One region of the Undibacterium sp. TC9W genome, then DNA from elsewhere that is predicted to be linked to it. Evidence: predicted binding sites of a transcription regulator. Region 1 holds the regulator's gene; each other region holds the start of a gene.
What was found. Region 1 encodes HrcA, which represses chaperone genes, less so after heat shock. Its sites were predicted from a motif close to TTAGCACTCNNNNNNNNNGAGTGCTAA; they were not measured.

Region 1 (10,700 bases):
TCAGGGACAGGACCTTGTTCTTGGCGGCGGTGTCGGCTTTGGCCATGGCGCGCGATGCTGCGCGGGCACGGATGCCGAGGTCATTCATGTAGTGCTTGATATCCATATCGTCATTCAGAGAACGTCTGGTCCTCATAGTCGTTGATCAGCCACCAGCAAGGTGGCGAGGGAATTCAATTTCCGGTTTGATAAACCGCTTAATCGGGTGCAGGCCAGATTATCTGTTGAACAGCTTTTATGCTGTCCTGGCCACTCTCAAACCCAATTGTAACAAGGCATCCCAGGGGTCTCCTGCAAATGCCTTCGCTCGTAAACCTTTTACCATCTTATCGACCTGCGATGCCTCTTGCAGTGCGGCCCGCAAATTTACCAGGCTGACGCGGCGCAAGGCAGGGTCCATGAGTTTTTCTCGCGGGCCCCAGATGCGGTATTCTTTCAGCAAGGCTGACAAGGGTCTGCCCTGTGCCATGCCAGACTTCAGTTTCAGCAAGGTGCGTATTTCTTCTGCCATGGCCCACAAGACCAGGGGCAGGGCTTCGCCCTCACCTTTCAAGCCGTTCAACATACGCACCAGTCTGGCAACGTCACCGGCCAGCATGGCTTCATTGAGTTTGAAGACATCATAGCGCGCTACATTGAGCACGGCATCATGGATTTGTTCAAAACTCAGTTTGCCTGCCGGGTGCAGCAAGGCCAGCTTCTGGATTTCCTGATGGGCTGCCAGCAAGTTGCCCTCTACCCTGTCAGCAATGAAATCCAGGCTTTGCCGGTCTGCACTTTGCTGTTGCAAGGACAGACGCATGCTGATCCAGCCTGGCAATTGATTGCGCTCTACCAGCGGGATGTCGATATATACCGCGGCTTGCTGCAAGCTGCCTACCCAGGCGGCTTTTTGCGTGGCCCAGTCCAGCTTGGGCAAGGTGATCAGGGTCAGGTTATCAGGCGATAAATTGGTCACATAATCCTGCAGAGCCTGGCCACCATCTTTACCAGGCTTGCCGGTAGGGATGCGCAAGTCGATGAGTTTTTTATCACCAAACAGGGATTGCGACTGATTCGCGGCCAGCAAGGCACCCCATTTGAAACTGCGTTCCACCGTCAGGATTTCGCGCTCGTAAAAACCTTGCGATTTTGCGGCACGACGTATCTTGTCTGCGGCTTCCAGCGCCAGCAAATGCTCATCACTGGTGATCACATATAGTGGCGCCAGTGTTTTCGCCAGATGGCCATCAAGGGCATCGAAGCGTAATTGCATATCAGTCGTCCATCTTTACAACGGCCAGCCTGCGCATGATTTGCTGCACCAGGTCACTTTGCATATCACGGTACAGCAAGACTTCTTCTGCCTCTTTCGCCAGCACTTGCGATTCATTAAAGGTGATATTGCGCTTCAACTGCAGATCTACCGGTTCCAGATATTCCTTGCCTACATTATTGCGGACACGGAAACGGAAGTTATAAATCAGATTATATTCACGCACGCGACCCTGGCTATTCAGCGACAGGATTTGTTTTTCGCGAGTTTCACTCAATACTTCGAGTACCACTTGCGCGTCCTTGGCCTCAGACATGATCTGGGTCTGGCCATTGGCACGGATATGGCGGCGCAATTCCCCACCCAGGGCCGAGCTTTCTGGCATGCCGATATAAATACTTTTAAACGGCAAGGCAACCGGGCCGCGCAGGGCGAAACCGCAGGCCGACAACAGCATGATGGACATGATGGCTGCCAGCCATTGCAGACGCTTTACATAGTTTGCTTGCATGCGGTTTTCCCTGTTACTGGTATATCTGTTAAACAATCAGGCGACGATATTCACCAGCTTGCCAGGCACGATGATGATTTTCTTGGCCGCGCCTTCCATGAACTTCTGTACGCTTTCATTGGCCAGAGCAGTTGCTTCTATGGTGGTTTTGTCGGCATCCTTGGCAACCTTGATGCTGCCGCGCAGTTTGCCATTGACCTGCACCATGAGCTCGATTTCATCCTGCACCAATGCAGCATCATCGACCAGTGGCCACGGTGCATCAATGATTTCACCGAGTTCTGTCGCCAGACCCAGTTCTTGCCACAATACGTGGGTAATATGCGGGCATACCGGATACAGACCACGCAGCAAGATGCTGAAGGCTTCGCGCAAGGCTGCAGCACTGCCTTCGGCTTCTGACTTGAAGGACTCTATGGTGTTGAGCAACTTCATCGCACCAGAGACCACCGTGTTGTATTGCAGGCGCTCATAATCGGCATCGATCTGCTTCAGCGTCAGATGCACTTCACGGCGCAGGGCCTTGACGTCATTTGCATACGAAGCAGGTGCAGCAGCGCCAGAGGCAATCGTGCCAGACAGTTTCAATGCAGAAGCCCACAGACGACGCAGGTAGCGTGAGGCACCTTCTACACCGCTATTACTCCATCCCGCACTTTGATCCGGAGGGCCAGCGAACATGGTGAACAGACGTGCTGTATCAGCACCGAACTGCTCGATAATGTCTTTCGGTTCCACCACATTGTTCTTGGACTTGGACATCTTTTCGATGCCGCCCATTTGCACAGGCTGTCCGTCTGATTTCAACACGGCGGCGATTGGACGCCCCTTGTCATCATGCTGGACTTCAATTTCATTCGGATAGAACCAGATTTTCTTGCCGCTGGCATCTTCACGATAATAAGACTCGTTGAGCAACATGCCCTGCGTGAAAAGGTTCTTGAAAGGCTCGTCGATACTGACCAAGCCCAGGTCACGCATGGCCTTGGTCCAGAAGCGTGCGTACAGCAAATGCAGAACCGCATGTTCGACACCGCCTATGTACTGGTCCATCGCCATCCAGTAATCATTACGGCCATCAACCATGGTGGTCGCATCAGGGCAGGTATAACGCATGAAATACCAGCTGGAATCAACAAAGGTGTCCATGGTGTCAGTTTCACGGTGTGCCGGGCTGCCGCATTTAGGGCAAGGCACATTCAGGAAATCTTCACGGTGTTTCAATGGATTGCCAGAACCGTCAGGGATACAGTCGGTAGGCAGGACGACTGGCAAATCTTCATACGGCACAGGCACGTCACCACAACTGTCGCAGTGGATGATAGGGATAGGTGTGCCCCAGTAACGTTGACGGGAAATACCCCAGTCACGCAAGCGCCAGGTGGTTTTCTTTTCGCCGAGCTCTTTGGCAATCAGGTCCGCGGCCACGGCATCAACAGTTGCCTTGAAACTCAGGCCGTCATATTTGCCAGAATTAACGGTGACTCCCCGTTGCTTGTCACCATAGGACTCTGCCCAGGCATCCGTCGTGAAAGTCTCACCTTCAATCGCCACTACCTGCTTGATGGCGATATTGTATTTTTTCGCGAACGCGAAATCGCGTTCATCATGGGCAGGCACGCCCATGACAGCGCCATCACCATACGTCATCAGAACATAGTTGCCGACCCAGACTTCGACCTGCTCGCCAGTCAGAGGGTGAGTGACGAAGAGGCCAGTAGGCATGCCCTCTTTTTCCTTGGTCGCCATTTCGGCTTCTGTCGTGCCACCAGCTTTACAGACTTCAATGAAGGCTGCCAGTGCGGCATTGTTCTTTGCTGCCAGCGTGGCGATAGGATGCTCTGCCGCTACTGCACAGAAAGTCACGCCCATGATGGTGTCAGCGCGGGTAGTAAATACATACATCTTGCCGTCTTGTACCAGTGCGCCGGTTTCATCCTTGATCTCGTGCGGGAAAGCAAAGCGCACGCCTTCGCTCTTGCCTATCCAGTTGCGCTGCATGGTGCGCACTTGCTCAGGCCAGCCATCGAGATTGTCGATACTGTTCAGCAACTCATCTGCGTACTGAGTAATGCCGAAGTAGTAGCCAGGAATTTCGCGCTTCTCTACCAGGGCGCCAGAGCGCCAGCCACGGCCATCGATGACCTGCTCATTCGCCAGTACGGTTTGATCGATAGGGTCCCAGTTCACAACCTGGGTTTTTTTGTAGGCAACGCCTTTTTCCAGCATCTTCAGGAACAGCCACTGGTTCCAGCGATAGTAGTCAGGGTCACAAGTTGCGACTTCACGCGTCCAGTCAAATGCCAGGCCCAGGGGCTGCATTTGTGACTTCATGTCTTCAATATTTGCGTAAGTCCATTCTGCTGGCGATTTTTTGTAGGCAATCGCAGCATTTTCTGCTGGCAGGCCAAAAGCATCCCAACCCATAGGCATAAGGACGTTATAGCCCTTCATACGCAACTGGCGTGCCAGCATGTCGTTGATCGTGTAATTGCGCACGTGGCCCATGTGCAGCTTGCCGGAAGGGTAAGGCAGCATGGAGCAAGCGTAATACTTGCCTTTAGGGAAACGTGGATTGTTTTCTACTGCCGTATAGGCATCGATCTTTTTCCAATGGGATTGCGCCGATTGTTCGACGTCAGAGGGCGTGTATTTTTCTTGCATGGCGTAAGCAGAAGTAGATGCGGAAATGACTCAGAACCTTTGATTATAACTGGTTCAGGCACATTATTGAGGAAAGCCTGACGGGCAAAGGTTCTTGGAGCCGTTTTACAGGGTGTAGCGCAGTCTTGTAATGACTGAACCGTGACAATTACGGTTTTTTGGCTTGTTTGCTGTCGGTCACAAAAGAAATCCTGGCCAACCCTTGCGTCTGGGCTGCCGCCATAACCTGGGCGATAATTTCATAGCGGGTAGCCTTATCAGCCCGCAACTGGATTTCTGTCTGCTTGTTCTTTTTCGCCAGCAGGGCCAGCCTGGATTCCAGGTCAGCCATGGCCAGTACCTGCTTATCCCAGTAAAGGATGCCGTCAGCATCAAAGGAAATACGTACGGACTCTGCCTGCTCAGCCACCGGGGCCGATTGTGCCTGCGGCAAATCCAATTTGATCGCATGCGTCATGAAAGGGGCAGCGATGATAAAGATGACCAGCAAAACCAGCATCACATCGACCATGGGCGTGACATTGATGTCCGCCATGGAAGTCAGGGGACGGGATGAGGGTTCGCGCGGCGTATGAAATTGACCGAATGTCATCTTTTAATTTTGGGGACGGTTTTTTTGTTTTTAATTCAAGACTTGTTCATGTGGGCATGCAAGTCAAATGCAAATCCATCCAGCTCAGCCAGGGTAATGCGGTTAATGCGATTAAAGGCGTTATAAGCCAGCACGGCAGGTATCGCTACCAGCAAACCCAACGCTGTCATGATCAGGGCTTCGCCTACTGGCCCTGCCAACTGGTCGATTTGCACCACACCGTTGGATGAGATGGCCGTCAAGGCGCGATAAATACCCCAGACTGTACCCAGCAAACCAACAAAAGGTGCCGTTGCGCCGACTGAGGCGAGAAAGCTCAAACCGGTTTCCAGTTTGACTGTCAGGCCTTGCAACTCCTGGCGCAGGCTGCGCGTCAGTATTTCGCCAAGACCGGCATTGGCAGACAAGGTGGCGCTGCGTTGGGCCGTGTCACTGGCGGCATGCGCAGCATCTGCCAGGGTGATGAATATTTTGGACTGATCAGTTTGGCGCAGCGACGACAAGGCATCGGCCAGGCTGGGCGCACGCCAGAAGGCGCGCAAGCCTGGGGCTGCTTTACGGATACGCCAGAAACTCCAGCCCTTCATCAGTATCAATGTCCAACTCAGTACCGACATCAACAATAATAACCAACCGACCAGATGACCCAGTGCGTCAGCCTGTTCCCAATAATGTGCGATTGCAGAATTCATGTAGAGGTCACACGTACTATTACAGACTGATTAACGAAAACCCAGGACATCGTACATATCATACAGGCCTGTAGATTTGCCTTGCAAGAAACGGGCTGCACGCAAGCTGCCATGGGCATAAGTCACACGACTGGAAGACTTGTGGCTGATTTCGACACGCTCGCCTATGCCGGCGAACAAGACCGTATGATCACCAACGATGTCGCCGCCACGGATAGTAGCAAAACCGATGGAAGACGGGTCGCGCTCACCCGTCACACCTTCACGGGCAAACACGCCCACTTCATTGAGGTCACGGCCCAGCGCATCGGCGATGACTTCGCCCATCTTGAGGGCAGTGCCTGAAGGGGCATCGACCTTGAAGCGGTGATGTGCCTCAACGATCTCGATGTCATAACCTTCGGCGAAGCTCTTGGCTGCCATTTCCAGCAACTTCATGGTGACGTTTACGCCTACACTCATGTTCGGCGCAAACATGATCGCGGTTTTCTCTGCGGCAGCGGCAATCGCTGCCTTGCCAGCATCATCAAAACCCGTGGTGCCGATAATCATCTTGACGCCGTGAGCAGCGCAATATTCAAGATGCTTGAGCGTACCTTCAGGGCGGGTGAAATCGATCAGGTAGTCGGCATTTGCGAGGCCAGTTGCCAGGTCAGCAGTAATGTTCACGCCGCAAGGCTTGCCCAGACTGGCCGCAGCATCCGTACCCAGGGCTGGTGAAGCAGGCACGTCCAGCGCGCCAACCAGGACCATATCACCGGCATTACTGATTGCTTCGACCAGCATTTTCCCCATACGGCCAGAAGCCCCGGCCACGGCAATTTTGAGTGCAGTCATAACAGCTTATTTCTCTTTTTTCTTCGGCGCATCGGTCTCTATCACCGATTGCACGCGGTTCAGGCCCAAAGCGGATTCTGTAATACGTGCCAGGTATTCTTTTTCAGTCGGCAAATTGCCGCCTTCAAATTTTGCTACCGTGCCATCCTTGAAAAACACCGACACGCGGCTGGTGATACGTTCACCATTTGGCTTGGTAAGGCGGAAAGGGTAATCCCAGCGGTCTTCATGGAACATATCGGTCAGCAAGGCTGTACCAAGGATAAAACGCACTTGCTCACGTGTCATACCTTCTTTTAACTGTGCCACCATTTCCTGGGAAACGAAGTTACCTTGCTGTATGGGAACGCGGTAAGGTGAAATAAAGGCCAGCACCTTGCCAAAACCGGTGGGCTCCACCACTTGTGCACCATTTGCATCACTAGGGGTGCCAGATGTTGCATATACTGAAGTTCTGTCAGCCGATGACAGCAGGGGAATAGGTGATGAACATGCTGTCAAAGAAGCCAGCACTACCAGACCCGCTACACGGCTCATCTTATTCCGCGTTAAACCTGAAAACAACAGTTGCATAGATAACCTCTTAATTGAGCAACAAGCCCTAAAACCCGATATCATAAAGCAGATAGCAATTTTTTGATCGAAAACATGACAAACAGCACCTCCAACCTCAAAGCTAGCGGTCTGAAAGCCACCCTGCCCCGACTGAAAATCCTGGAGATCTTCCAGAACAGCCCGGTTCGTCATCTGACAGCAGAAGATGTATATAAGATCCTGCTGAACGAAAATATGGATGTCGGTTTAGCAACTGTATACCGCGTACTGACCCAGTTTGAACAGGCTGGCCTGTTAAACCGTAATCATTTTGAGACTGGTAAAGCCATTTTCGAATTGAACGAGGGCTCACACCATGACCATCTCGTTTGCCTCGATTGTGGCCGAGTGGAAGAATTTTTTGACCAAGAGATAGAGCAACGCCAGCAAACTGTCGCTCTGGAGCGTGGTTTCAAGATTGCCGAGCATGCCTTGGCGATTTATGGCAACTGCACCAAGCCCAATTGTGAACACAAGGCTTAACCCAGGGAAATAGTCCCAGATCCCCCTTGCAAGCGCACGGGCCTACCTGCACCGTGCGCCGTACTGCCTACCTATTGATCTTTGCTACCACTGCTTCCACTGTGTTTATGATCTTCTGTGCATTGAATGGCTTAAGGATATAGCCGTGTATGCCAGTTTTAACCACCTCGGTAATCGTATCCTGATCCTTATTGGCTGTCACCATGAGCACCCTTGCCTCTGGCAGCAGTTCCCTGATACGTGGCAAAATTTCAGTGCCACTGATCTTGGGCATGACGATATCCAGCAAGATTAAATCTGGCTTCAACTTCAATGCAAGTTCCAAACCACTGCCGCCGTCAGTTGCTTCACCAACAACATGATACCCCTCGCTCCTCAGGATGACCCTGAGCACCTCGCGGGTTACATCATTGTCATCAATCAACAAAATCTTTGCGTTTTTCTTTTCCATAGCAACCCTGCTCCGGATGAATGTGTGCCTGCCTGCTCCGCCAGTTCCTACCCTGTATTATTGACTTAAGGCATTAGATAATAATTTTGACGTAATGTCCACGATCGGTATCACTCTTTCATACGCCATGCGTGTGGGCCCTATCACACCCAGGGTACCCACGATCTTGCCGTTCACCCCATAGGGCGCTGTGACAATACTCATTTCTTCCATGGGTACAAGTTGTGATTCGCCGCCGATAAATATCTGCACACCAGTTGCCTTGCTGGATACATCGAGTAATTGCATGAGGCTGTTTTTTTGCTCGAACATATCGAACAGCTTGCGCAATGAGCCCATATTTGATGACAGGTCTTGCACATTCAGCAGATTGCGCTCACCAGAGATAACAACTTCGTCATTATCTTCATCCATGGCATTACTACCTGCTTCAACAGCGGCCTGCATAAGCCTGGTCATATCATTCTGCAGTTGCCGCAACTCATTATTGATGCGGGAACGCGCATCGGTAAAACTCAAACCGCCAAAATTCTGGTTCAGGTAATTGGCGGCCTGCACCAATTGTGTCGGTGTGTAATCGACATCCGTCAACAAAAGGCGGTTATGGACTTCTCCACCCGGTGTGACGACCACAAGCAAGATGCGTTTTTCAGACAAACGCAAAAATTCAACCTGCTGAAAAATCGACTCTGTACGTGGTGTCATGACGACACCGGCAAATTGTGACAGAGACGACAAGATTTGTGCCGCATTGGTAATCAGCTTTTGCGGCGACTGCGCGTTCATATTCGATTGCAAGCTGGATTGCAGGCGTGTATCCATGCCCGTAGCATTGATATCTTGCACAGTAAGCAATTTATCGACAAAAACCCGGTAGCCTCTGGGGGTAGGGATACGGCCAGCAGAAGTATGCGGGCTTGCTACAAAGCCCATTTCTTCCAGGTCGGCCATGACGTTACGTATCGTCGCCGGGGATAATTCCAGGCCGGATATTTTGGACAAGGCGCGGGAACCTACAGGCTGGCCATCAGCGATATAACGCTCGACCAGGGCTTTTAATAAAGTTTGTGCGCGGATATCTAGTTGCATGGTTTCATTTTATGCGTTCATGACTGACATGAACATAGAAAAATTCATAGCCATAGAGTCAGGTCATGCAGATTGGCAAATTCTGCATCCGGCTTGATATGCAGATGGCGCTCATCTTCAATTTTTAAACCCTGACGGTTCATCCAGCCGCCTTTTAATCCTGCCTGTTGCGCACCTTGCACATCCAGCAATAAATCATCGCCTACATATAATACTTCTCCAGGTTTCAGGCCCAACGCCTGGCAAGCGGCCAGAAATATCCTTGAATCAGGTTTGGCACAGCCAAAACGATAGGCAGCGATAGACACCTTGAAATGATGCGCCAGGCCTATCGCCTGCAAATCGGCAAAACCATTCGAGACAGTGCCCAGGAGCAGTTTTTCATGCAAAGCCTGCAAGGCGGGTTTGACATCGCTGTACAAATCGACTTTGTTACGGGCGTCGGCAAAAACGGCCATGGCCTGATCGGCTTTTTCGGCAGCGACCCCATGTTCATCAAACACCTGTTTCAGCAAGGTATGGCGCAAGGCCCATAAATCATATTGAAAACGCTGGTCACTGGCTACCAGCACATTCCTGCGTTCACGCAATTTTTCTACATTGTAATTTTGCGCAACCACGGGCGCATATTCATGCAACCATTGCTGCAAGGCTGATTCAGCATGACGAATAACCGGTGCAACCGGCCACAAAGTATCATCGAGGTCCAGCAAAACTGCTTTAATTGCCATAAAGAGCACTCATTCCATTCATAGATGCCCTAATTATGTTCTAATCTCAGGCATCATGTCACCCTACCTTTGTTTATGACAATACAGGCCAAAACCATTGCACTTGTTGGAAAATCGAATGCGACAGGCATTGCTGACTCGATTAAAGAACTGGCCAATTTTCTCGCGAGTGCGGGACACCGCGTCGTCATAGAGGCAGAAACAGCGCAATACCTGCAGTTGAGCGAATTCAGCAGCATGCCTGTGCCTGAGATAGGCAAGCTGGCCGATGTCGCCATCGTAGTGGGTGGCGATGGCACCATGCTGGGCATAGCACGGCAACTGGCACCCTACAATATTCCTCTGATTGGTATCAACCAGGGCAGGCTGGGTTTCATCACCGATATTGCGCTTGACCGTATGATCCCTGTCATCACCGAAATGCTGGATGGCAAATATGTGTCTGAGCGCCGCAGCCTGTTGCAGGCCATCGTGACCCGCGATGGCAACCAGATTTTCAGTGGCGTGGCTTTCAATGATATCGTGGTCTCGCGCGGTGCAGGCTCAGGGATGGTGGAATTGCGGGTAGAGGTAGATGGACACTTCATGTACAACCAGCGCTCGGACGGTCTCATCGTCTCGACGCCGACAGGCTCCACTGCCTATGCCCTTTCTGCCGGTGGCCCGCTGCTACACCCCAGCCTGTCAGGCATTGCAATGGTGCCGATTGCGCCGCATGCCTTGTCGAACCGGCCCATTGTCTTGCCAGACAGTAGCGAAATCGTCATCACCATAGTGGCCGGGCGCGATATCAGCCTGAAT
Region 2 (10,700 bases), on a different contig from region 1:
TGGGGATGGTCACGACCACAATCTTACTATCCTGCACAGCTTGAGTGATCGTCACTGGACGGGCACCAGTTTCATTTGCCAAATCCTGCAGCGAAGATGGGCCACGTGAATTGGCTACTGCCACATCGTGCCCTGCCTTGGTGAACAAACGTGTCAGTGCGCCGCCGATATTGCCAGAGCCGATAATTCCGATTTTACTCATGATTTCTTTCCTTTTTTAACGCCGCTTTTGAGGCTGAGACGGTGATATTATTCCAATCTGAATCGCGCATAAATACTGATATTTGTATGTGTGTAACAACCAGGAGTATGGAATGGACAGACTCGCAAGCATGGCTGCCTTTGTCAAAACAGTGGAAGTTGGCTCTTTTGCCGCAGCTGCCAGTGCGCTGAACATGTCGCCCCAGATGATCGCCAAGCATGTCAGTTGGCTGGAAAGGCGCCTTGGCACGCGCCTGATCAACCGGACTACCAGGCGGCAGAGCCTGACCGATATCGGCAAGTCTTATTATGATCGTTGCAAGATGGTGTTGGCCGATGCAGACTGGGCTGATTCGCTCGCCGACGAGGTGAAGGGTGCGCCGAAAGGGCGCTTGCGTATCAATGCGCCGGTGTCGTTTGGCACATACGCGCTGACACCTGTCATTGCCCGCTATTTGCGACAGTATCCGCAGGTAGAAATTGATCTGGTACTGAGTGACCGCTATGTTGATCTGGTGGAAGAAGAGTTTGAGGCAGTGTTTCGTATAGGCCGTTTGAGTGATTCCAGCTTTATCGCGCGCCAGCTTGCACCATTTCGCCTGGTCGCCTGCGCATCACCAGACTATCTCAAAGAAAGGGGTGTTCCCGCCACGCCGCTTGATCTGGAAAAACATGAGTGCCTGGCTTATGCATCCAGCACTGGTTCAACCGCCAGCGAATGGCGCTTTATGCGTGGAGCAGAAAAATTCCATGCTCAGGTCCGGCACCGCTTGCAACTCAACGATGCAAAGGCATTGCTGGTTGCAGCCTTAAATGGGATAGGCGTGGCTTATATTGCAGAGGACCTTGCGCGTGAAGATTTGCGCACTGGTCGTCTCGTTAAAATTTTGCCTGATTATGAAACACCATCACGGCCCGTGCATCTTATCTACCATCCTGACCGCAGGCAGACTCCCAAGCTGAAGAGTTTTATTGACACAGTCGTTAGCGAGCTTGGTATGTAGAGGTGCTTGAGTAATTAAGATAGAAACGGTGCGCATGGCGCACTCTACCGAACGCAGGCCTTATCTTTCTATTGATTTAATTAGCAAGTCCTCTAACCAGAACCTCATTCCAAAGTCATTTAACTGTTTTTCTTGGGTTTGCTATACCAAAGCGCATTCACAATAATCCAGCGGTCTTCAAATTTACCCATGTGGAAGTAATCGACAAACCATGGGGTTTCCAGGCGTACTGAGGCTGCCTTGTCTGTTACGTCCAGGACAGTACAACTGCGGTTCCATTCTGCCTTCGGTGTTTTAAGTGCGCCTGCCTTGGTCAGGCCGACCAATTCTTCTTTAGACATGCGCCGCAGGCCCAGGCGTTCGTCCGGTGTGTCGCCTATCACGGCGCGCTTTGCCAAGTCGGGATGTAGCGACCTGGCTACCCGCTTGGGATCTGCTTCCAGTTGGCCGTCGATATAGTCGTAGCAAGTGGCTTCGATGGCGGCAATCGTCGCAGCATCAGCGGTGGTTTGATTGCTGCCAGGGCCGGCATAAAAGGTAGCAGCGATGAAAAGGGTCACAATGGACATGGCGTTGGGTTCCTGATTGAGTGCGGCTTTTAAAAGATCAAAGACGGGGTGACATGAAGAATGACATATTTGTCGATACCTTGGCAGGTATCTCCTTGCCTGACGCTTGATTGAGCAAAACCATCAATCTACCTTGACCCGGCATATTCATGTTGGTTCCCGGCATTTGTTCGCGTTGCTATCTTCAGCCAAAAAATTCACAGCTACAAAAAAAAGCCCCGCAAAAGCGGGGCCCGTAGTAGTGATACGTATTAATGCTTATTTATGCAGGATCAGATCAGGACGTTGATAATCGCATTGCCTATACCTATCAATGCGGCACCAGAGATCAGGCCAGCGCAGATAGGTTCGCAGCCTTCTACCCAGAACTCATGGCCTTTACTGCCAGGTGTGCTGTTACGGCTACCCATCCACCAGAAAATCGCTGCGCCTATCCACATTGCCAGGCAGGATTCTGGTGGCAGGATGACGCCCAGGCCGATTGAGACGGCGGACAGCGGGAAGCGACCCTTGGTGATGATACGGGCAATTTCGATGATGGTAGCCGCTACTGCTGCCACGATGATGCCGGTGATGGCAGATGCTGGCAGGCTGCTGAAGCCTTTGGCGATCAGCTCGGCCACGCCTTTCCATTGCATCGCGCCCGGGAAGGCAAATTTGTCGGAAACGATAGTGGCAGTAGAACGTATGCCGTCAGCATCTGGCGGCAGGAACAGCAGGAAGTACAACGGTACGCAAGCCAGCGCGCCGGAAAAAATACCGATGATATGGCCTATCGCCTGCTGCCTTGGTTTCGCGCCCAGCATGTAGCCAGGTTTGATATCAGACAACAGATTGGATGCATTCGATGCCACTTCCGCCGTCATGCCCGCAGGTATCAGATTGTTGGCAGGGTTGGTGCTGTCGATCGCACCCATGCTGAACTGGGTGATTTTTGACAAGGTGCCTGTTGGTGTCCATGAGGTCAGCGCCATTGCATTGGCACAGATGATAGTCAGGATGAATACCAGGGGCAGGGTGATGATGGACATCAGCCAGGGTACGCCAAAGAACTCATGCGTGGTCCAGGCAGCCAGGATACTGAATACAGGGATACCTATGTAAGACATGATCAGCGGTACTTCGATATGATCAAGCACAGTGCTGGTCTGGTCTGCGACTTTCTTGGTGTCAGATTTTTTGAACAGGCTGGTGAACAGTTCAGGCTTGGCCGCCAGGCTGATGAAGGAGGCCACCACCATCATCGAAACCGCCCACCACAGGCCCCATTGATTGACGATCTCGGTACGGGAAATAGGTACCAGTTTGCCGCTAGGAGCGATCCGTTCGACGATATCGCCACGTTGTATCATCCACGGTGCCAGGAAAACGAAATTGATAATGGTGCCCAGCAAAACGCTGCTGGCGACACGTATGCCCATCAGGCCGCCGACGCCCAGCATTGCAGCATCGAGGGTAAAGCGCAGACCCAGTGCACGGAAATCTGTACCCAGGATTTTTGGGATCAGCATGTCATATTTGACGGCAGCGGCGTAATAGTAAGAATCAAACCGCTCCTGGAAATGCCATGCTTCTGTCATGCCTGCCCATTTGTCCATGCGCAGGATTTTGAACTGTATCAGTTTCATCCAGCCATCGCTGGTGATCATTTGGTAGATTGCCGTCCACATCGCAGAGAAAGCCATCAGGCGCGCCTTGTACATGCCGCTCGCAGCTTCGCCGGTATATACCGCATCGAGCACCACGCCGCAGGCACGTCCTTCAGGGAAGGGCAGTTGGTCTTCATTGATAAAGCGGCGCTTCATAGGGAAGGCCACAAGCACACCCAGGATGGAGCAGATACTCATCCATACCACCAGATGCCACCAACTGACTACAGTGCCACTGATCAGCATATAGGCTGACAGCACGGTATTGAGCGGCATGGTCATGTAGCCAGCAGCTGTTGCTATGGATTGCGTGCAGTTGTTTTCAAGGATAGTGAAATCCTTGGCCAGGCCCAGATTGGCGAGTATCTTGAAAATCGCAAAGGCCAGGATGACTGAGGTCAGGCCTACGCCTATCGTGATACCGGTTTTGGCACCGATGTATAAAGCAGTTGCCGACAATATGCCGCCAAGCAAAAAGCCAGTGAATGCCGAGCGTATGGTCAACTGCGCCATGTCACCCCGGTAAATATTGGCAAACCACCACTCGTCCTTTTGGGCGCGGGTCCAGGTTCGTATTTGCTCATCGCTTAATTGTTGCAGCGCCATATTTTCTCCAAAGCGGTTGTCTTGCTTGATGATGATGCCCAGCTTGTCGATGCATACGCAAGATCATTGCAAATATGAAACACAAAGCCGGAAATATGAAAATTTTCTTTCAGGTGCGGCAGTATCCAAGCGACAGATGTTTTCTGTCAAGCGGACCGTGTAAAAATTTGCTGTCTTGTGTTATTTGCGACGATTCATAACTTAGCAGGCACAAAAAATGAAGATTAGGGCATCTATTATGCAAGGCTATAAATTGTATAAACAATAAAAAACCCCGCAACTTGCGTTGCGGGGTTTTGAGCAATGCGACTCTGTAAGAGTAGCTAGCAGCTATTACATCATGCCGCCCATACCACCCATACCGCCCATACCACCCATGTCACCACCACCCATGGATGGCTTGTCTTCAGACAATTCAGCAACCAGAGCGTCAGTAGTCAGGATCAGGCCAGCAACAGACGCGGCATTTTGCAATGCAGAGCGAGTTACTTTAGCTGGATCCAGGATACCCATTTCTATCATGTCGCCGTATGTGTCATTGGCAGCATTGAAGCCGTAGTTGCCTTTGCCATTGATGATGGCGTTAACAACAACGCTAGGTTCGCCACCGGCATTTGCAACGATTTCACGCAGAGGTGCTTCGATTGCTTTCAGAACCAGTTTGATACCTGCTTCTTGATCAGGATTGTCGCCCTTGATTTCGCCAGCAGCTTGACGTGCGCGCAGCAGGGCAACGCCACCGCCAGGAACAACGCCTTCTTCTACGGCAGCGCGAGTTGCATGCAGAGCATCTTCAACGCGTGCTTTTTTCTCTTTCATTTCAACTTCAGTTGCAGCACCAACCTTGATCACAGCAACGCCGCCTGCCAGTTTGGCAACGCGTTCTTGCAGTTTTTCACGGTCGTAGTCAGAAGTTGCTTCTTCGATTTGCGCGCGGATTTGTTTAACGCGTGCTTCGATACCAACAGCCTGGCCAGCGCCATCGATAACGGTCGTGTTTTCTTTACCGATTTCGATACGTTTAGCTTGGCCCAGATCAGCCAGAGTTGCTTTTTCCAGTGTCAGACCAACTTCTTCAGCGATCACTTGACCACCGGTCAGGATAGCGATGTCTTCCAGCATGGCTTTGCGACGGTCGCCGAAGCCTGGAGCTTTAACAGCTGCAGTTTTCAGGATGCCACGGATGTTGTTCACAACCAGAGTTGCCAGCGCTTCGCCGTCTACATCTTCAGCGATGATCAGCAGTGGGCGGCCGGATTTTGCAACTTGTTCCAATACTGGCAGCAGGTCACGGATGTTCGAGATTTTTTTGTCGAACAACAGGATGAACGGGTTTTCCAGGATAACGGATTGTTTTTCTGGATTGTTGATGAAGTATGGTGACAGATAGCCACGGTCAAACTGCATACCTTCAACGATGTCGAGTTCGTTGTCCAGGGATTTGCCGTCTTCAACAGTGATCACGCCTTCTTTGCCGACTTTGTCCATTGCTTTTGCAATGATGTCGCCGATGTTTGCATCGGAGTTAGCAGAGATGGAACCAACTTGAGCGATTTCTTTGTTGGTTGTTGTTGGCTTGGACAGCGTTTTGATTTCAGCAACGATGGCTGTAACCGCTTTGTCGATACCGCGTTTCAGATCAGTTGGGTTGAAGCCAGCTGCTACATATTTGAAACCTTCGCGAACGATGGCTTGTGCCAGAACTGTCGCTGTCGTTGTGCCGTCACCAGCGTTGTCAGAAGTGCGGGAAGCCACTTCTTTCACCAGTTGTGCACCCATGTTTTCCAGCTTGTCTTTCAGTTCGATTTCTTTAGCTACAGAGACACCGTCCTTAGTGACTGTAGGTGCGCCGAAAGAGCGTTCCAGAACAACGTTACGGCCTTTAGGGCCCAGGGTAACTTTAACTGCGTTCGCCAGGATGTTGACGCCATTGACGATTTTCGCGCGTGCGTCATCACCAAAAATTACTTGTTTAGCTGCCATATTAATTCTCCGAATTCTTTAATTGATATCGTGGATGTCGATTACTTCTGTACGACCGCGAAGATATCTTCTTCACGCATCACCAGAACTTCGTTGCCGTCAACTTTGACAGCCTGACCAGAATATTTACCGAACAAAACGCGGTCGCCGACTTTAACGTCCAGGGCGCGCACAGTACCGTTGTCCAGCAATTTGCCAGGACCAACAGCCAGCACTTCACCTTGATCTGGCTTTTCAGCAGCAGCGTCAGGCAGAACGATACCGGATGCGGTTTTTGTTTCTTGATCCAGGCGTTTCACGATCAGGCGATCATGCAGGGGACGAAGGTTCATACTAGCTCCTTTAAATTTGCGAGTAATTACTATTGGAATTCAATTAAGCTGGGGAAAGACTTTGTTAGCACTCTCTCCCAACGAGTGCTAAGTATATGGGCGGGGGTTGGGCTTTTCAAGAGCTAAAAAAGGGATAAACTAATATTTCTTTAATAATCAAGGGTTTGGCAGTTTTTATCAGCATGATTTTGTGATGATTTCCATGTTTTTGAGATGTGGTTTCACAAAATAATTGTATTTTTATTTCCTTTTGGAAATTAATTTCCGCTCATTTATTGGGTTGATATTGTCTAATTTGAAATTTTTTCCGCCTCTTTCTGACAAAACTGTCATCTAACTGTCACCTCTCTGTCCAGGCAGGGCTTCTACACTTTCCATCGTCGCGCATGGGTTTGCGGCTTGTGTTTATACAAATCATGGAAATTTCAAGGAGCAGGATGATGGTAACAGGTGGTGTCCTTTCGGGTTTTGACCGGGGTGAGGGTAGCTCGCTCAAAGTTTTATGTGCTGGCGTGGGTATCAGTCTGATGTTGTGCTTTTCACCAGCAATGGCGCATGAACATCATCATGGCCCCGCTGTGGCTTGTGCTGCGGATAAAGTTGATGGCAGCAAGCCAGTTTTCATGGCAACCACAGCGAAGCCGTTCGCTGCGCTGATGGATGATGCCATGCAGCTTATGGATGAAGGTATGAAATGTGCGCCCATGAATGGTCAGAGTGAGCATGACTTTATGAGCATGATGATTCCTCATCACCAGGGTGCCGTCGATATGGCCAAGGCGGTTTTACTGTATAGCAAGGACCCGGCCGTCAGGAACCTGGCACTGGGCATCATCGCTGAGCAGCAAAACGAAATCAAACTCATGCAGCTCTGGTTGCAGCAGCACCCTCAGGCTGCCGGCAAATAGTTCTTACTCATTAGTCACTCAGTCGTTACTCCGCCAGAGTTTAAAACCTGGGTTATTCCTCTCACTTCAAAAAAAATCATCATGAAAAACAAATCAGCGCTCGCATTGATTGCGGCAAGCACTCTTATCGCACACACAGCCTGGGCCCTGCCTTCGGCGCGTGATCGGGTATATACGGCAGACCAGAACAGCAATACCATCTCGGTATTCAACCCCGCCAGCAATACCCTGGTCGGGCAGATCAGGCTCGGTAATCCGCGTCCTGATGTCTTGTCGCCCTTGTACAAGGGGCAGATCAATGTGCATGGCATGGGGTTTTCGCCAGACCATAAAACCTTGCTGGCGATAGCCAATGGTTCCAACTCGGTAGTATTTATTGATACTGCCACCAACAAGGTCAAGGGCACGACTTATGTGGGCCGTTCGCCGCATGAAGGTTTTTTCACGGCAGATGGTAAAGAGGTCTGGGTGGTTGTGCGTGGTGAAGACTATATCTCGGTCATAGACCCAGTTACTTTCAAGGAGACGCGGCGTATACAGACCGACCTGGGGCCGGGCATGGTGCAATTCCATCCTGCTGGCAAGCTGGCCTTTGTGGTGTCGAGCTTCACGCCCATGGTCGATGTGATTGATGTAGCTACGCATGAAGTCATCAAGCGTATCAAGGTGGTCAGCCCGTTCTCACCGTTTTTGCAATTTACGCCAGACTTTAGCCAAGTGTGGATGACGCACAAAGACGTCGGCAAAGTCACCCGCATCGACACAAAAACGCTGGAAGTGACCGGCGTGTTTGATACCGGCTTTATTTCCAATCACCTGGCTTTTGCCAACATTGATGGCAAGACACTGGCCTATGTAACCATAGGCGGTGAGAATGTCGTCAAGGTATTCACGACAGAAAAAGAGCCCAGATTGCTGGCCAGTATTGCAACCGGAGCCTTGCCACATGGCATATGGGCGTCGGACGATCACAGCCGCATGTATGTCGGGCTGGAGAATGGTGATGGCGTTGATGTCATTGATACCGTCAGCAATAAAGTCATTGCCCACATGGCTGGTGGCCAGGCCCCGCAGGCGCTGGTGTATGTATCTAACGTGGTCGAGAGTGGCGATAGTGCCAATGGTGCAGCGAATCTGGTCCCGCGTAGCAATAATGAGCCGGTGAACATAGGTTTGAAACCCGTGAATGGTGAGGGCAGGGGCTTTGTCGTGTTGCGTAATCTGGGTATAGTCGATGCGCTGGAAGTGGCCTTGTTCAAGCTCAAGCCAGAAACTGTATATACGGTTTATCTTGATGGGCAAAACACCGTATTGGGCCGTTTGAAGACCGATGCGAAAGGCGCAGCCAATGCAACTGTGATAGGCCCTGTGAGGGAAGCGATAAAGGCAGATGCCAGCATCAAAGCTCAACGACTGATTGTCATGGAAGGCAGTAAGGCACTGAATGCAGAGTTAGCTGTGATGGTGAGCACAAATTAATCCAGGCGATGGCCGGATGGTAGAATCCGGCCATCAACGCGTCATGCATACAGGATACGGATGACCATATTAGTCATAGAAGATGATCAGAAAACCGGCGACTACCTGAAGAAGGGTTTGCGCGAATCAGGCTATGCCGTTGATCTTGCCAGGAATGGCGTTGATGGCCTGCATCTGGCCATGGAGCAAAGCTATGAACTGGTCATTCTTGATGTCATGATGCCCGGCCTTGATGGCTGGACAGTGATGCAATCGCTGCGCAGCAAGCAGGATATGCCTGTCATCTTCCTGACTGCGCGCGACCATGTCGATGACAGGATACGCGGCCTGCAACTGGGCGCAGATGATTACCTGGTCAAACCCTTTTCATTTACTGAGCTTGTGCTGCGCATCCGTACCCTGTTGCGCCGTGGCGTCAGGCGCGATGCCGACATCTACCAGGTCGCCGACCTGCAGCTTGATACCGTGCGTCATAAAATCACCCGTCAAAATTTACCCATCGTATTGACCAGTAAAGAATTCATGTTGCTGCATCTGCTGATCAAGCACCAGGGTGAGGCATTGTCGCGCACTATCATCGCATCCCAGGTATGGGACATGAATTTTGACAGTGATACCAATGTCGTTGATGTTGCCGTCAAACGCCTGCGTGCCAAGCTGGATGCGCCGTTTGAGAAAAAACTCATCCACACCGTGCGTGGCGTGGGCTATATGTTTGCGGAAAATCCATGAACTTCTGGCGTGTATGGAGCCTGACCCGGCGTGCGACCACACTGTTTTCTGTGCTGGTTTTTGTCATCATGAGCAGTCTTGGCATGTATTTATATACCTCGGCCAGGCAGGCTTTGGAGCAACGTGCTGACTATACCCTGATAGGCAGGGTAGAGCACTTCCGTACCCTTTTCCGTGATCTCTACAATATCCAGCAGATGGAAGCACACCCCACCTTGTTTGAAAGCATGCTCGGCAATGAACAGGATGTGCGTATTTTTCGCAGGCTTGGTGATGCGCCTTTCATCAACGTCAATCCCGGGGCGATGTCACCGCCAGCGATGAAGCCGGTTGATCTCGGCGTGCCACTGACGCTCGCTGCCTTGCGTGACGGTAAGCGCGATGATGGCGTGCGGGTACGCTGGGTAGCAGCCCTGGCAGAAGTGGGCAATCATAAAGACAAGGTGGAAATCATCGCCGCCTATGTGATGACGCAAGAATCTGGTGTGCTGTCAACTTACCTCTTGCGCGTGATTGCCGCAGTTGCATTGACGGTGTTGCTGACCAGCGTATTGAGTTACCTGATCTTGCGACGCGGCCTCTTGCCTGTCGCGACGATGAGCCGTCAGGCCGGGCAGATCAGCCCTAAAAACCTGTCCTTGCGCCTGTCAGCAGCAGATATGCCGCCGGACTTGCGCAAGTTGGCCCTTGCATGCAACGACATGCTGGACAGGCTGGAAGCAGGCTTCCAGCAACTTTCTCAATTCTCATCAGACCTGGCGCATGAATTGCGCACACCCGTCAATATCCTGATGGGCCAGACCCAGGTGGCCTTTGCGCAGGTCAGGGAGGTGGATGAGTATGAAAGCCTGCTTGAATCCAATCTCGAAGAATATGCCCGGCTGGCGCGCATCATCGAAAACATCCTGTTTCTCGCTCACATCGATCATGCAGGTTTTGTGGTCGAAAAAGAGCCGCTATCAATGGCAGCAGAGATGGGCAAGCTCATTGATTATTTCGACATCCTGGCACAAGAGCGCGACATGCATTTTGCTGTCGATGTCGGTGGTATTGATGGCATGGTCCATGCCAATCCCCTGATGCTGCAGAGGGCACTCAGTAATCTGTTCATCAACGCCATACGACATGGGCAAGCCGGGAGGGTGATACGGGTGAAAGCCATCGCAAGCACCGAAGGGGCGAGGATCAGCATCATCAATCAATGTGCTGCCATAGAGCAGCCGCAACTGGACAAAAT
Region 3 (10,700 bases), on a different contig from region 1:
AGTTGTGACTGTTGTCACAGCGCCAGCCAGCCATGCTGCCGTTGTCCCTGCTGCTAATACTGCCCCTGCGGTGGACCTTACACCAGCTCAAACCCCTGCACTGACAGAAGTGCTTGCTACCAAGCCGCAAGAACCTGAGCAAAAACGCTCATGGTTAAGCCGCCTGAAAGCCGGGCTGGCCAAAACATCCTCGAATCTTACCACCCTCTTCATTGGTGCCCGCATTGATGATGATTTGTATGAAGAACTCGAAGCTGCCCTGCTGACCTCGGATGCTGGCGTCGAAGCTACCCAGTTCCTGCTGGATGGCTTGAAGAAAAAGGTCAAGGAAGAAAAGCTGACCGATGCCGAACAAGTCAAAGCTGCCCTCAAAGTCTTGTTGCTGGAAATGTTAACGCCTTTGCAAAAGCCTCTGGAACTGGGCCGTTATCAACCTCTGGTCATGATGATCACTGGCGTCAATGGTGCGGGCAAAACCACGACCATAGGCAAGCTGGCAAAGCATATGCAAACCCATCAGCAATCGGTTTTGCTGGCTGCGGGCGACACCTTCCGCGCTGCGGCACGTGAACAACTGACGATCTGGGGCGAGCGCAATAATGTCACGGTGATCTCGCAAGAATCCGGCGACCCGGCGGCAGTGGCGTTTGATGCAGTAGCATCTGCCCGCGCCCGTGGCACTGATGTAGTCATGGTAGATACGGCTGGCCGCCTGCCTACCCAGTTGCATCTGATGGAAGAATTGAAAAAAATCAAACGTGTTATCGCCAAAGGCATGGATGGCGCGCCGCAAGAAGTCTTGCTCATCATCGACGGCAACACTGGCCAGAATGCACTGGCCCAGGTCAAGGCCTTTGACGATGCCCTGCAACTGACTGGCCTGGTCATCACCAAGCTCGATGGCACTGCCAAAGGTGGCGTGCTGGCAGCAATCGCCAAGAACCGCCCTGTACCTGTGTATTTCATCGGTATAGGCGAGCAGATTGAAGATTTGCAACCATTTAACGCCCAGGAATTTGTTGACGCCCTGCTCAGTTAATTGCACAAAAAAAGGCCAAACGCGATCATGATTGAATTTGAACACGTCAGCAAACAGTATTCGCAAGATGTTTATGCACTCAAGGATGTTTCATTATCAATTGCTGCCGGTGAATTGATTTTCCTGGCTGGCCCGTCTGGTGCCGGTAAATCGACCTTGCTGAAGATGATTGCAGGCATAGAAAAACCGACGTCAGGGCATGTCAAGGTCAATGGCCAGGACATAGGCAAACTCAAAGCCAGCAGCCTGCCTTATCTGCGCCGCAAGCTGGGCCTGATTTTGCAAGACCAAAAATTATTGACTGACCGCCATGTGCTGGCGAATGTCATGCTGCCCATCATCGTCACCGGCGCTTCCCACGCTGAAGCTGAGACCCGTGCCCGCATTGCGCTGGAAAAAGTTGGCCTGCCAGACAAGGCTTATTCCCTGCCGCTGGCTTTATCCGGTGGTGAGCAGCAGCGGGTGGCGATAGCCCGTGCCATCGTCAACCGGCCGCAGATCATTCTGGCGGATGAACCTACCGCCTTTCTGGACCGTGACAATGCCAACAAGGTGCTGGGTGCACTGAAGGCTTTCCAGAGCGCCGGTGTCACCTGCATTATCTCCAGCCATGATGAACAATTTCTCGATCAGGCCAGCCGCGTGATTTACCTGAGCCAGGGCCAGGTAGTCAGTACCTGGAAATCCTCGCTGGCCGCCTGATCCTGCAGTACAGAATAACAAGGAAGAATTCATGACCAACTGGTTTCGTCAACACTTGTTCGCCATCAAGAGCGCGTTCGGCCATTTGCGTGGCAGCCCGGGTAATTTCCTGTTCAATGTGCTGGTAGTGGCGATCGCGCTGGCCTTGCCCATCGCCGGCCTGACCCTGATAGAAAATATACGTCCCATCTCGTCGCAACTGTCCATAGAACCTGAGATCAGCATCTTCGTCAGCCCGGACACACCGAGGGCAACGGCCACAGCCTTGTCGATACCACTGAAAAAATTGCTGAAAGAGAAAAACATTACGGCCAACCTGAACTTCATCCCCAAGGACAAGGCCCTGGCCAGTCTCGAGCAATCATCCAACCTGGCAGAAGTCTTATCTACATTGGGTGGCAATCCGCTGCCTGATGCCTATGTCTTGTCCATGTCGAATAGTGATGCGGGCAAGATAGAGGCGCTGGTCGAAGAAATAAAGCAAATGCAGGATGTCGATGTCGTGCAACTCGATTCCGCCTGGGTCAAGCGCCTGGCAGCACTGGTGCAAATCATGCAGCTTGGTTTGTTGTTCCTGGCTGCCACTCTGGGTGTGGTGGTGGTGGTCGTGGTGTTTAATGCCACCCGCCTGCAAGTGATTTCGCACAGGGCAGAAATTGCCGTATCGCGCCTGCTGGGTGCGACCAATAGTTTCATTCACAAGCCTTATTACTATACCGGCGCCTTGCTGGGCTTGCTGGCAGGTGGCCTCGCACTGGGCCTGATTGCGGCATCCCTGCAACCCTTGAACAAGGCAATTGCAGAATTTGCTAAATTATATGCATCGGAATTTCACCTTGCTCCGTTGGGTATCGTACAGAGCGCCATACTATTGGCTGTTAGCATGTTGCTTGGGTTGGTTGGTGTTTTTCTGTCGGTAAGAAGGCAATTGGCGCGCGCAAGCTGAATTCTTCGCGCCATTTGCTCAATAAGCGCACAATAAATCTGTTCTTGCTTCGTCTTCATAGTGCTGAAGCTTGTTGGTACTTGGTGATTACTAGTGTTCTCTATTAGTCGCTAGTGATCGTGCACCATTGCAGCAGTCTGCGCATCGTGATTTTTGCAACAGGCTTTTACAATTTGCATCGAATTGATTGCAACTTTCCACCCAGGCATCTATCTAAGCACTATACATGTTGTAAATGAATGCTTGTTTTTCAATAGATTTATTTGATGAACTTCATAGAATCTGAGTATTAGCACTCTTCTCAAGAGAGTGCTAATATAGGAACTTGAAAGTGCCAAAAGGAGTAATTGATACTCTTAAGGCAGCAATAAGGAGGAAAAATGGCAACTACATCGACACAATTGATCCCTGCAACAGACAGCACAGCGCTGGCTTTAGGTTTTAGTGGCACGCTGGGTAATATTGATGCCTATATTTCTGCAGTCAATCGTCTGCCTATGCTCACGCATCAGGAAGAGATAGACTTTGCGAACAAATTGCGTAATGACAATGACCTGGCTGCTGCGCAGCAACTGGTTATGTCACATCTGCGCCTGGTCGTATCGATCGCCCGCGGTTACCTCGGCTATGGCTTGCCCCATGCTGACTTGATCCAGGAAGGCAATATCGGCCTGATGAAAGCCGTTAAACGCTTTGACCCTGACCAGGGTGTACGTCTGGTGTCCTATGCCATGCACTGGATCAAGGCTGAAATGCATGAGTACATTTTGAAAAACTGGCGCCTGGTCAAAGTAGCAACGACCAAAGCACAGCGCAAACTGTTCTTTAACCTGCGCAGCCATAAAGAAGGCCTGGACGCGATGACACCAAAGCAAATTGATGCACTGGCATCAACGCTGGATGTCAAGCGCGAAGAAGTCATCGAAATGGAAATGCGTTTGTCCGGCCACGATATTGCTCTGGATGCACCAACGGATGATGACGATGAAAAGTTCGCTCCTATCGCTTATCTGAAGACTGAATCCGACGAACCTACCCGTGTGCTGGAAACACGCCAGTATGACCGTCTGCAAAGCGAAGGCCTGGAATCTGCCCTGTCCAAACTGGATGCACGCTCACGCCACATCATAGAATCACGCTGGTTGAAAAATGATGATGGTACAGGCTCCACCCTGCACGAACTGGCCGATGAATACGGTGTGTCTGCCGAACGCATACGCCAGATCGAAAGCGCAGCCCTGAAGAAAATGAAGGGCAGCCTCAGCAGCTTTGCATAATCAAAACATGCTGTAGCAAAAGAAAAAGGCACTCGCGAGAGTGCCTTTTGTTTTATCCAGCGGCTTTGTGGCCATTTTTGTGGCCGGGTGCGGGACTATTCGTGGTCGATTTCGCGGCCAATTTCGCCGCCAATTTCGTGGCCAGAGTGCCGTCTGCTTTGTATTCTTTGCCGCCTTACTTCAGCAGGATTTTCAAATCATGGGCAACAGGTTCTGCTCCCTGTCCATGGCGCAAGAATAAACGGATGCGCCCCTGAGGATCAAATACATAACTACCCGCTGTATGGTCCATGGTATAGCTGCCGGGTGTTTTGCCTTCTACCTTTTGATAAAACACTTTAAATTCTTTGGCAACTTTGGCCGTTGCGGCAGCATCGCCAAACAAACCCAGAAAGCGTTTGTCAAAATTGGGGACATAGTTGGCCAGCAAAGCCTGGGTATCGCGTTCAGGATCCAGGGTCACAAACAGGACCTGCACCTTGTCGGCATCAGGTCCTAGCAATTTCATGACACTCGCCATTTCTGCCATGGTGGTCGGGCAGACATCCGGGCATTGGGTATAGCCAAAGAAGATGACTACCGCCTTGCCCTTGAAGTCTGCCAGGGTGCGCTGCTTGCCATTGTGATCCGTCAGGGCAAAGTCTTTGGCGTAATCAAGGCCAGTCAGATCGGTGTTATTGAATTTTTCCTGGGCTGGCATGCAAGCCGCCAAACCGAGCAAACTCAGCGCCATCAGCATACTGGCGAGGTGCTTCAGAATTTTCATAGCTTGATATAGTGATCAATCAACAAAGCTGCAAACAGCAGGGACAGGTAGATAATAGAATAGGCAAAAGTCTTGCGTGCCAGTACATCATCATAGTGCTTGTAAATGCGCCACGCATACCACAGGAAGATCACGCCCAGAATAATCGCGCTTATCAGGTAAATCAGACCGCTCATGTGCACCGCATAGGGCAGCATGGTGGTGGCAAACAGCGCTATCGTATACAGCCAGATGTGGAAGCGGGTAAATTCCAGGCCATGCGTTATCGGCAACATCGGCAGGCCGGAACGCGCGTAATCATCGCGCCTGTACATGGCCAGCGCCCAAAAATGCGGTGGCGTCCAGACAAAGATGATCAATACCAGCAACCAGGCCTGCATGGGCACATCGTTTGCCACTGCTGCCCAGCCCAGCGCGGGTGGCATGGCACCTGACAAACCACCGATGACGATGTTCTGCGGTGTTGCCGGTTTCAGGATGATGGTATAAACGACAGCATAGCCAACAAAGGTCGTAAATGTCAGCCACATGGTCAGGGGATTGACCATGGTATACAAAACCCACATGCCCATGCCACCGATGACACCCGAGAACACCAGGGTCTGTGGCACAGTGATTTCACCCTGGGCAGTCGCACGGCGTGCTGTTCTGGCCATGCGGGAATCAATTTCTTTTTCCACCAGGCAATTTACGGCAAAAGCAGCGCCTGCCAGCAGCCAGATACCTACAGTGGCAGCGACGACTACGCGCCAGGCAGGCAACTCCGGTGTCGCCAGGAACATGCCGATGACGGCGCAAAATACCGCGAGCTGAGTCACACGGGGTTTGGTCAAAGCCCAGTACTGAGCCAGTCGGTTGGAAGGCAAACTTAAAGTGGTCATGATCTATCTTTGGCAGCGGCAAGGCTCACATGCCTTATGCGGTAGTTTAACATGGTCAGCAAAAGCACGAGCATGGCAGCCATCCCATTATGCAAAACTGCCAGCAGCAAAGGCCAGGAAAAAAAGACGGTAGAAATGCCGATGATGAATTGGGCAACAATCGCGAGCAAGATATGGTGGCCCAGCTTTTCCAGCCCGGTAATCTTGCGCGCCCTGAACGCGGCCCACAGACAGACTGCGACTACCAGCAAGGCAAAGTTCCTGTGCACCCAGTGTATGGCAACCAGGGCATTAAAAGGCAGGTAATCGCCATTCACAGTCTGGCCCAGCTGGCGCCATAGGCTGAAACCATGTTCAAAGTCCATCGCCGGTATGACCTGGCCATTGCACATGGGGTAGTCCTGGCAAGCCAGGGCAGCATAGTTAGTACTTACCCAACCACCCAGACTGATTTGCACAAACACCAGCACTAAAGCCAGGCTGGCTGGCCATAGCATGCGCCTGCCATCGGCGGCAGCAATGCTGCGGCCCGGCAGCGAGCTGCTTTGCTGTTCCAGACTGGCACTGAGCAGTGCCAGCAAACCCATGCCGAGGATTAGGTGAGTGGTCACTATGACGGGTTGCAGCTTGAGGGTGACAGTCCAGGCGCCGAATGCACCTTGCAGGCAAACAAAGAACAGCAGGAAAGTTGCCAGCCAGGGGCTGCTTGGAAGCTGCCGGCGGCGTACCCAGGCAATAGCCATCTGGGCAATAATCAGTATGCCCACACTCATGGCCAGATAGCGGTGCACCATTTCTATCCAGGCTTTTTGCAAAGTCACGGGGCCAGTGGGCATGGCAATTTCTGCCGCCTTGATCGCAGCATGAGATTGCAAGGGGTTGGACTGGCCATAGCAACCCGGCCAGTCCGGGCAACCCAGGCCAGAGTCTGTCAGGCGGGTAAATGCGCCAAACATGATGAGCTCAAAAGTCAACGTGACAGTCACCGCGATGAGCTTGCGGTATTTATTCTTTTCCCTGGACAGGAACACCATAGCCGCCGGTATTACTGCGACCATCAGTGCTGTCAATGCAATCTGCAACCACATGATTATTGTTTCACCTATCGCTTAAGCTATCTTTTAACCTATCGCTGACGCACGCAATAATTTGCTGAGGTCTTTTTTAATCTTGTTGGCATCTGCATTTTTTTGATACCGCATCATCAGATTGCCGAGCGGATCGATCAGGTAAATATGGTCGCTGATCTGGGTGTCGCTTTCAGTCGGCAACCAGGCCTTGAGGGCGGCTGCATCGACCTTCAGCATGCGTGCACCATCATGCTGGCGTATCAGCATGGTATCAATGGGGGCATCGTCGGTGATCAGCCAGACGCGCTCTATCCTGTCCATTTCCTTGCCCTGGGCGGTACGCAACTGGCGGATGTCATACATTCTTTTCTGGCAAGCCTCAGCACAGGCACCGCTATCTACCTGCAGCATCAGCCACTTGCCTTTATAGGCTTCCAGGCCAATCACGGGATCAGTCGCCGCTGCACCCAGCAGATGCCCGGCCAGTTTGGGCATGGGGTAATTGCGCGGGTCAAGAATAGTGCCGTAATTGGTGCGGCCTTCAGGTTTGATGACATAGTAAGCCAGATAGGAAAAAACCATGGGGGCAGCACAGACTGCCAGCACCATCAATAATTTCCAGCGACCACGCGACTTTTGCTTTTCAGTTTTTTCCACGACGAAATCCAGTAACAACAAAGAATAAGAAGGCCATCAGAGCCAGCGCATACCATTGAAAGGCATAGCCCCTGTGCTTGTCAGCACCTGCCGAAGGCATCGGCCATTCGCGCGAGAGACCATCGTTTTCCAAGGAAGTTTGTTCCAGCACAAAGGGATAAAAATCCCAGCGCGTCTGTTTTGCCAATGCTTCCACATCGATATTTTGCAAGAGGCTGCCCGGTTTGACCACTTCGGCCTGGCCGAGTTGCATTACCCGCTCTAGCCTGTCCCTGAGCATGCCTTCCAGCACGACCTGGCCACCAGCGGCAGGAATATCTGGCATATGCATACGGTCACGTGCATCGCGCGGGTGCCAGCCACGGGCAATCAAGACATATTTACTGCTATTGGCCAGCTTGAAAGGCATCAGCACATACAAACCGGCTTTTCCCTGCAGAGGGCGGTTATCCAGATACAAGGGCCATTCGCGTATGAATTGTCCACTGACTTGCAGCTTGCGAAACGCCTGCAACTGTCCGGGTGGCGTTTGCGCATTCAACATCAGTACAGGCAAATGCTGGCGCTCGGCCATTTGTGCTGCCAGCATTTCTTTTTCTTCTGCCCTGCGGGTCTGCCATTGCGCCAAAGCGATGCCCAGGCTGGCCAGCAGCAGACAGGCAATAAACGGGATCAGGCGGAAACGGAAGGAAATAGGCATTCAGGTATTAAGGCATTACAATGCAAGAGTCGATCAATTAAAAGCACCAACAATAACCGAATATGAAAATTCTTGTCGCCATCGCTTTTTTCCTTATCCTGTTCAGCCTGGGGTCTGCCCTGGTTTACCTGATGAAAGACAAGGGGAAAAGCAATCGCACGGTCAAGGCACTGGCATTTCGGGTAGGTTTTTCTATCACGCTGTTTTTGCTGATCCTGCTGGCCAATCATTTTGGCTTGATACAACCTACCGGTATCAGGTAAATCCAGCCCGAATTTTAGTGACGGACTGGTTTCAGTACCACCAGCTATTCAGACAATTCCATATATGTAAAAAAGCCGCACTAACTGTGCGGCTTTTTTACGCTATTTTTTGCTACTAAAGCTTGCTTACAGCCAGTAAACAACAACGTACAGACCCAGCCAGACCACATCAACAAAGTGCCAGTACCAGGCAGCGCCTTCAAATGCGAAGTGGTGCTCAGGTGTGAAATGGCCCTTCATGACACGATACAAGACCACCGACAACATGATCGCACCCATGGTCACATGGAAACCATGGAAACCGGTCAGCATGAAGAAAGTGGAACCGTAGATACCGGAAGTCAGTTTCAGGTTCAGTTCGCTGTACGCATGCATGTACTCGTAAGCCTGGAAGCCCATGAACACCGCACCCAGCAAGACTGTGGCAAACAACCAGAATGCTGTCTTGGCACGATGGCCTTCACGCAAGGCGTGGTGAGCAATCGTCAGCGTCACGCCGGAAGTCAGCAACAAGGCCGTATTGATTGTAGGGATAGGGAAAGGACCCATGGTCTTGAAGGCTTCGACCGTGCCAGCCGGGCCTACATTACCCCAGTTGGCAGCAAAATCAGGCCACAGGACTTTGTGATCAAAATCAGCCAGCCATGGCATGGAGATAGTACGTGCATAGAACAATGCGCCAAAGAAGGCTGCAAAGAACATCACTTCAGAGAAAATGAACCAGCTCATGCTCCAGCGGAAGGAGACATCAATACGGGCGCTGTATTTACCGCCTTCAGATTCAGCAATCGCATCACCAAACCAGTTATACAAGACCACCAGTGTCAGGATAATACCGGCGAAGTTCAGGTAAGAACCCCAGGCCAGGCCATTGACCCAGGCAGAAGCACCTATCATGGTCAGCAATAAGGTGGTGCCACCAAGTACTGGCCATTTGGATGGGCCAGGCACAAAATAGTATGGCGCATTAGCGTGTTGAGAACTCATTTCCATCTCCCGATGCAATTTAATGTACTACTTGAATTGTTATTTTGCGACTACATGCCTGACTATCATGATCAGCACTGAAATAAAGATCAGCGCACCTATGATGCCGGCAATAATCACGTGAACAGGATTCAACTGCGCTGCATCCTGCTCATAATCAGTTTTCTTGCGTATCCCCAAAAACGACCAGAATACGGCTTTCATTGTTGCGAAAAACGAAGCCTTACGCTTGCTTGCTTCTTTCAAATCTGTCATGACTTACCCTGCCCTTCTCCAGCTACGCCAGGTGCTGCCTGTGGCTTGACGCCAACTTCAAAGAAGGTATAAGACAAGGTAATCGTCTTCACATCTTTAGGCAAGGCCGGATCCAGATAAAACACTACCGGCATTTGCCTTGCTTCATTTGGCCCCAGAGTCTGCTGCTTGAAACAAAAACATTCCATCTTTTTGAAGTAATTGCCAGCCTGTTGTGGAGCGTAGCTGGGTATCGCCTGCGCATCCATCTTGTATGACTGCTTGTTGACTACTTCATAAACGATTTGTGTCATTTCACCGGGGTGCACTTTCATGCTCGCCACGGTAGGACGAAAACGCCACGGGCCTTGCGTATTTGCATCAAACTCCACCGTCACTTCACGGCTTCTGTCGATCTGGGAATTGGATATTTCTTTGACCGAGATATCCTTGGGCGTCAGAATATTTACACCCGTCAATTCACAAATCTGTTTGTAAATGGGTACCAAAGCATAACCAAATCCAAACATCATCAAGGCAATCACCAGCAACTTGCCGAGCATTTTCGCATTCAGCTTGCTCTTGCCTGCAACACCGGATTCTTCTTGCGACATGAAGCTATCCTATCAGCGTAACCAGGTTTGCTTGATGAAGACACCGGCAAAGAACACCAGTGCCACAGAAAACAGAATGATGGCAGTTCGCAAGTTATTCGGTTTTTTTCGATTACTCATTTTTTGTCTTGCTCCGGCAGAACCGGAGCAAGCCTCAGCCGCATTACATTATTTGAATTCTGGTGGTTCTTCAAAAGTATGGAAAGGCGCAGGGCTAGGCACTGTCCATTCCAGACCTTCAGCACCATCCCATGGTTTCGCCGCTGCTGGTATGCCGCCTTTGATGGACGGGATAACCACTGCCAGGATGAAATATACCTGCATCAAACCAAAACCAAACGCACCGATAGTGGCAACCTGATTGAAATCAGTAAATTGCGCAGGGTAGTCGGCATAACGACGTGGCATACCGGCCAGGCCCAGGAAGTGCATAGGGAAGAAGGTCACGTTGAACAAAATCAGCGAACCCCAGAAGTGGATTTTGCCGCGTGTTTCGTTGTACATGAAACCTGTCCATTTTGGCCCCCAGTAGTAGTAACCGGCGAACAAGGCAAACAGGGAACC

Region 2: groES (co-chaperone GroES) is a predicted target of HrcA. The motif match lies at 6,409-6,435, and genes of this name have one in related genera.
Region 3: rpoH (RNA polymerase sigma factor RpoH) is a predicted target of HrcA. The motif match lies at 2,977-3,003, and genes of this name have one in related genera.

The regions. Positions count from the first base shown of each region.
Region 1 is NZ_JBMPPJ010000011.1:120,436-131,135, reverse strand. Features, by position in the region: gene ACO0LN_RS17050 (glutamate-5-semialdehyde dehydrogenase) at 1-106, opposite strand, end outside; gene holA (DNA polymerase III subunit delta) at 236-1,255, opposite strand; gene lptE (LPS assembly lipoprotein LptE) at 1,257-1,766, opposite strand; gene leuS (leucine--tRNA ligase) at 1,803-4,430, opposite strand; gene ACO0LN_RS17030 (ExbD/TolR family protein) at 4,579-5,022, opposite strand; gene ACO0LN_RS17025 (MotA/TolQ/ExbB proton channel family protein) at 5,058-5,714, opposite strand; gene dapB (4-hydroxy-tetrahydrodipicolinate reductase) at 5,745-6,551, opposite strand; gene ACO0LN_RS17015 (outer membrane protein assembly factor BamE) at 6,558-7,088, opposite strand; gene fur (ferric iron uptake transcriptional regulator) at 7,200-7,628, shown strand; gene ACO0LN_RS17005 (response regulator) at 7,696-8,079, opposite strand; gene hrcA (heat-inducible transcriptional repressor HrcA) at 8,137-9,168, opposite strand; gene ACO0LN_RS16995 (HAD family hydrolase) at 9,213-9,899, opposite strand; gene ACO0LN_RS16990 (NAD kinase) at 9,975-10,700, shown strand, end outside.
Region 2 is NZ_JBMPPJ010000002.1:189,874-200,573, forward strand. Features, by position in the region: gene ACO0LN_RS03145 (NADPH-dependent F420 reductase) at 1-202, opposite strand, end outside; gene ACO0LN_RS03150 (LysR family transcriptional regulator) at 315-1,205, shown strand; gene ACO0LN_RS03155 (nuclear transport factor 2 family protein) at 1,325-1,774, opposite strand; gene ACO0LN_RS03160 (OPT family oligopeptide transporter) at 2,047-4,029, opposite strand; gene groL (chaperonin GroEL) at 4,363-6,012, opposite strand; gene groES (co-chaperone GroES) at 6,054-6,344, opposite strand; gene ACO0LN_RS03175 (DUF305 domain-containing protein) at 6,872-7,252, shown strand; gene ACO0LN_RS03180 (YncE family protein) at 7,334-8,731, shown strand; gene ACO0LN_RS03185 (heavy metal response regulator transcription factor) at 8,792-9,463, shown strand; gene ACO0LN_RS03190 (heavy metal sensor histidine kinase) at 9,460-10,700, shown strand, end outside.
Region 3 is NZ_JBMPPJ010000014.1:139,731-150,430, reverse strand. Features, by position in the region: gene ftsY (signal recognition particle-docking protein FtsY) at 1-1,039, shown strand, start outside; gene ACO0LN_RS19795 (cell division ATP-binding protein FtsE) at 1,067-1,741, shown strand; gene ACO0LN_RS19790 (cell division protein FtsX) at 1,773-2,687, shown strand; gene rpoH (RNA polymerase sigma factor RpoH) at 3,068-3,964, shown strand; gene ACO0LN_RS19780 (SCO family protein) at 4,140-4,730, opposite strand; gene cyoE (heme o synthase) at 4,727-5,611, opposite strand; gene ACO0LN_RS19770 (COX15/CtaA family protein) at 5,608-6,699, opposite strand; gene ACO0LN_RS19765 (SCO family protein) at 6,733-7,290, opposite strand; gene ACO0LN_RS19760 (SURF1 family protein) at 7,325-8,038, opposite strand; gene ACO0LN_RS19755 (twin transmembrane helix small protein) at 8,101-8,301, shown strand; gene ACO0LN_RS19750 (cytochrome c oxidase subunit 3) at 8,428-9,288, opposite strand; gene ACO0LN_RS19745 (DUF2970 domain-containing protein) at 9,328-9,543, opposite strand; gene ACO0LN_RS19740 (cytochrome c oxidase assembly protein) at 9,540-10,136, opposite strand; gene ACO0LN_RS19735 (cytochrome oxidase small assembly protein) at 10,149-10,256, opposite strand; gene ctaD (cytochrome c oxidase subunit I) at 10,305-10,700, opposite strand, start outside.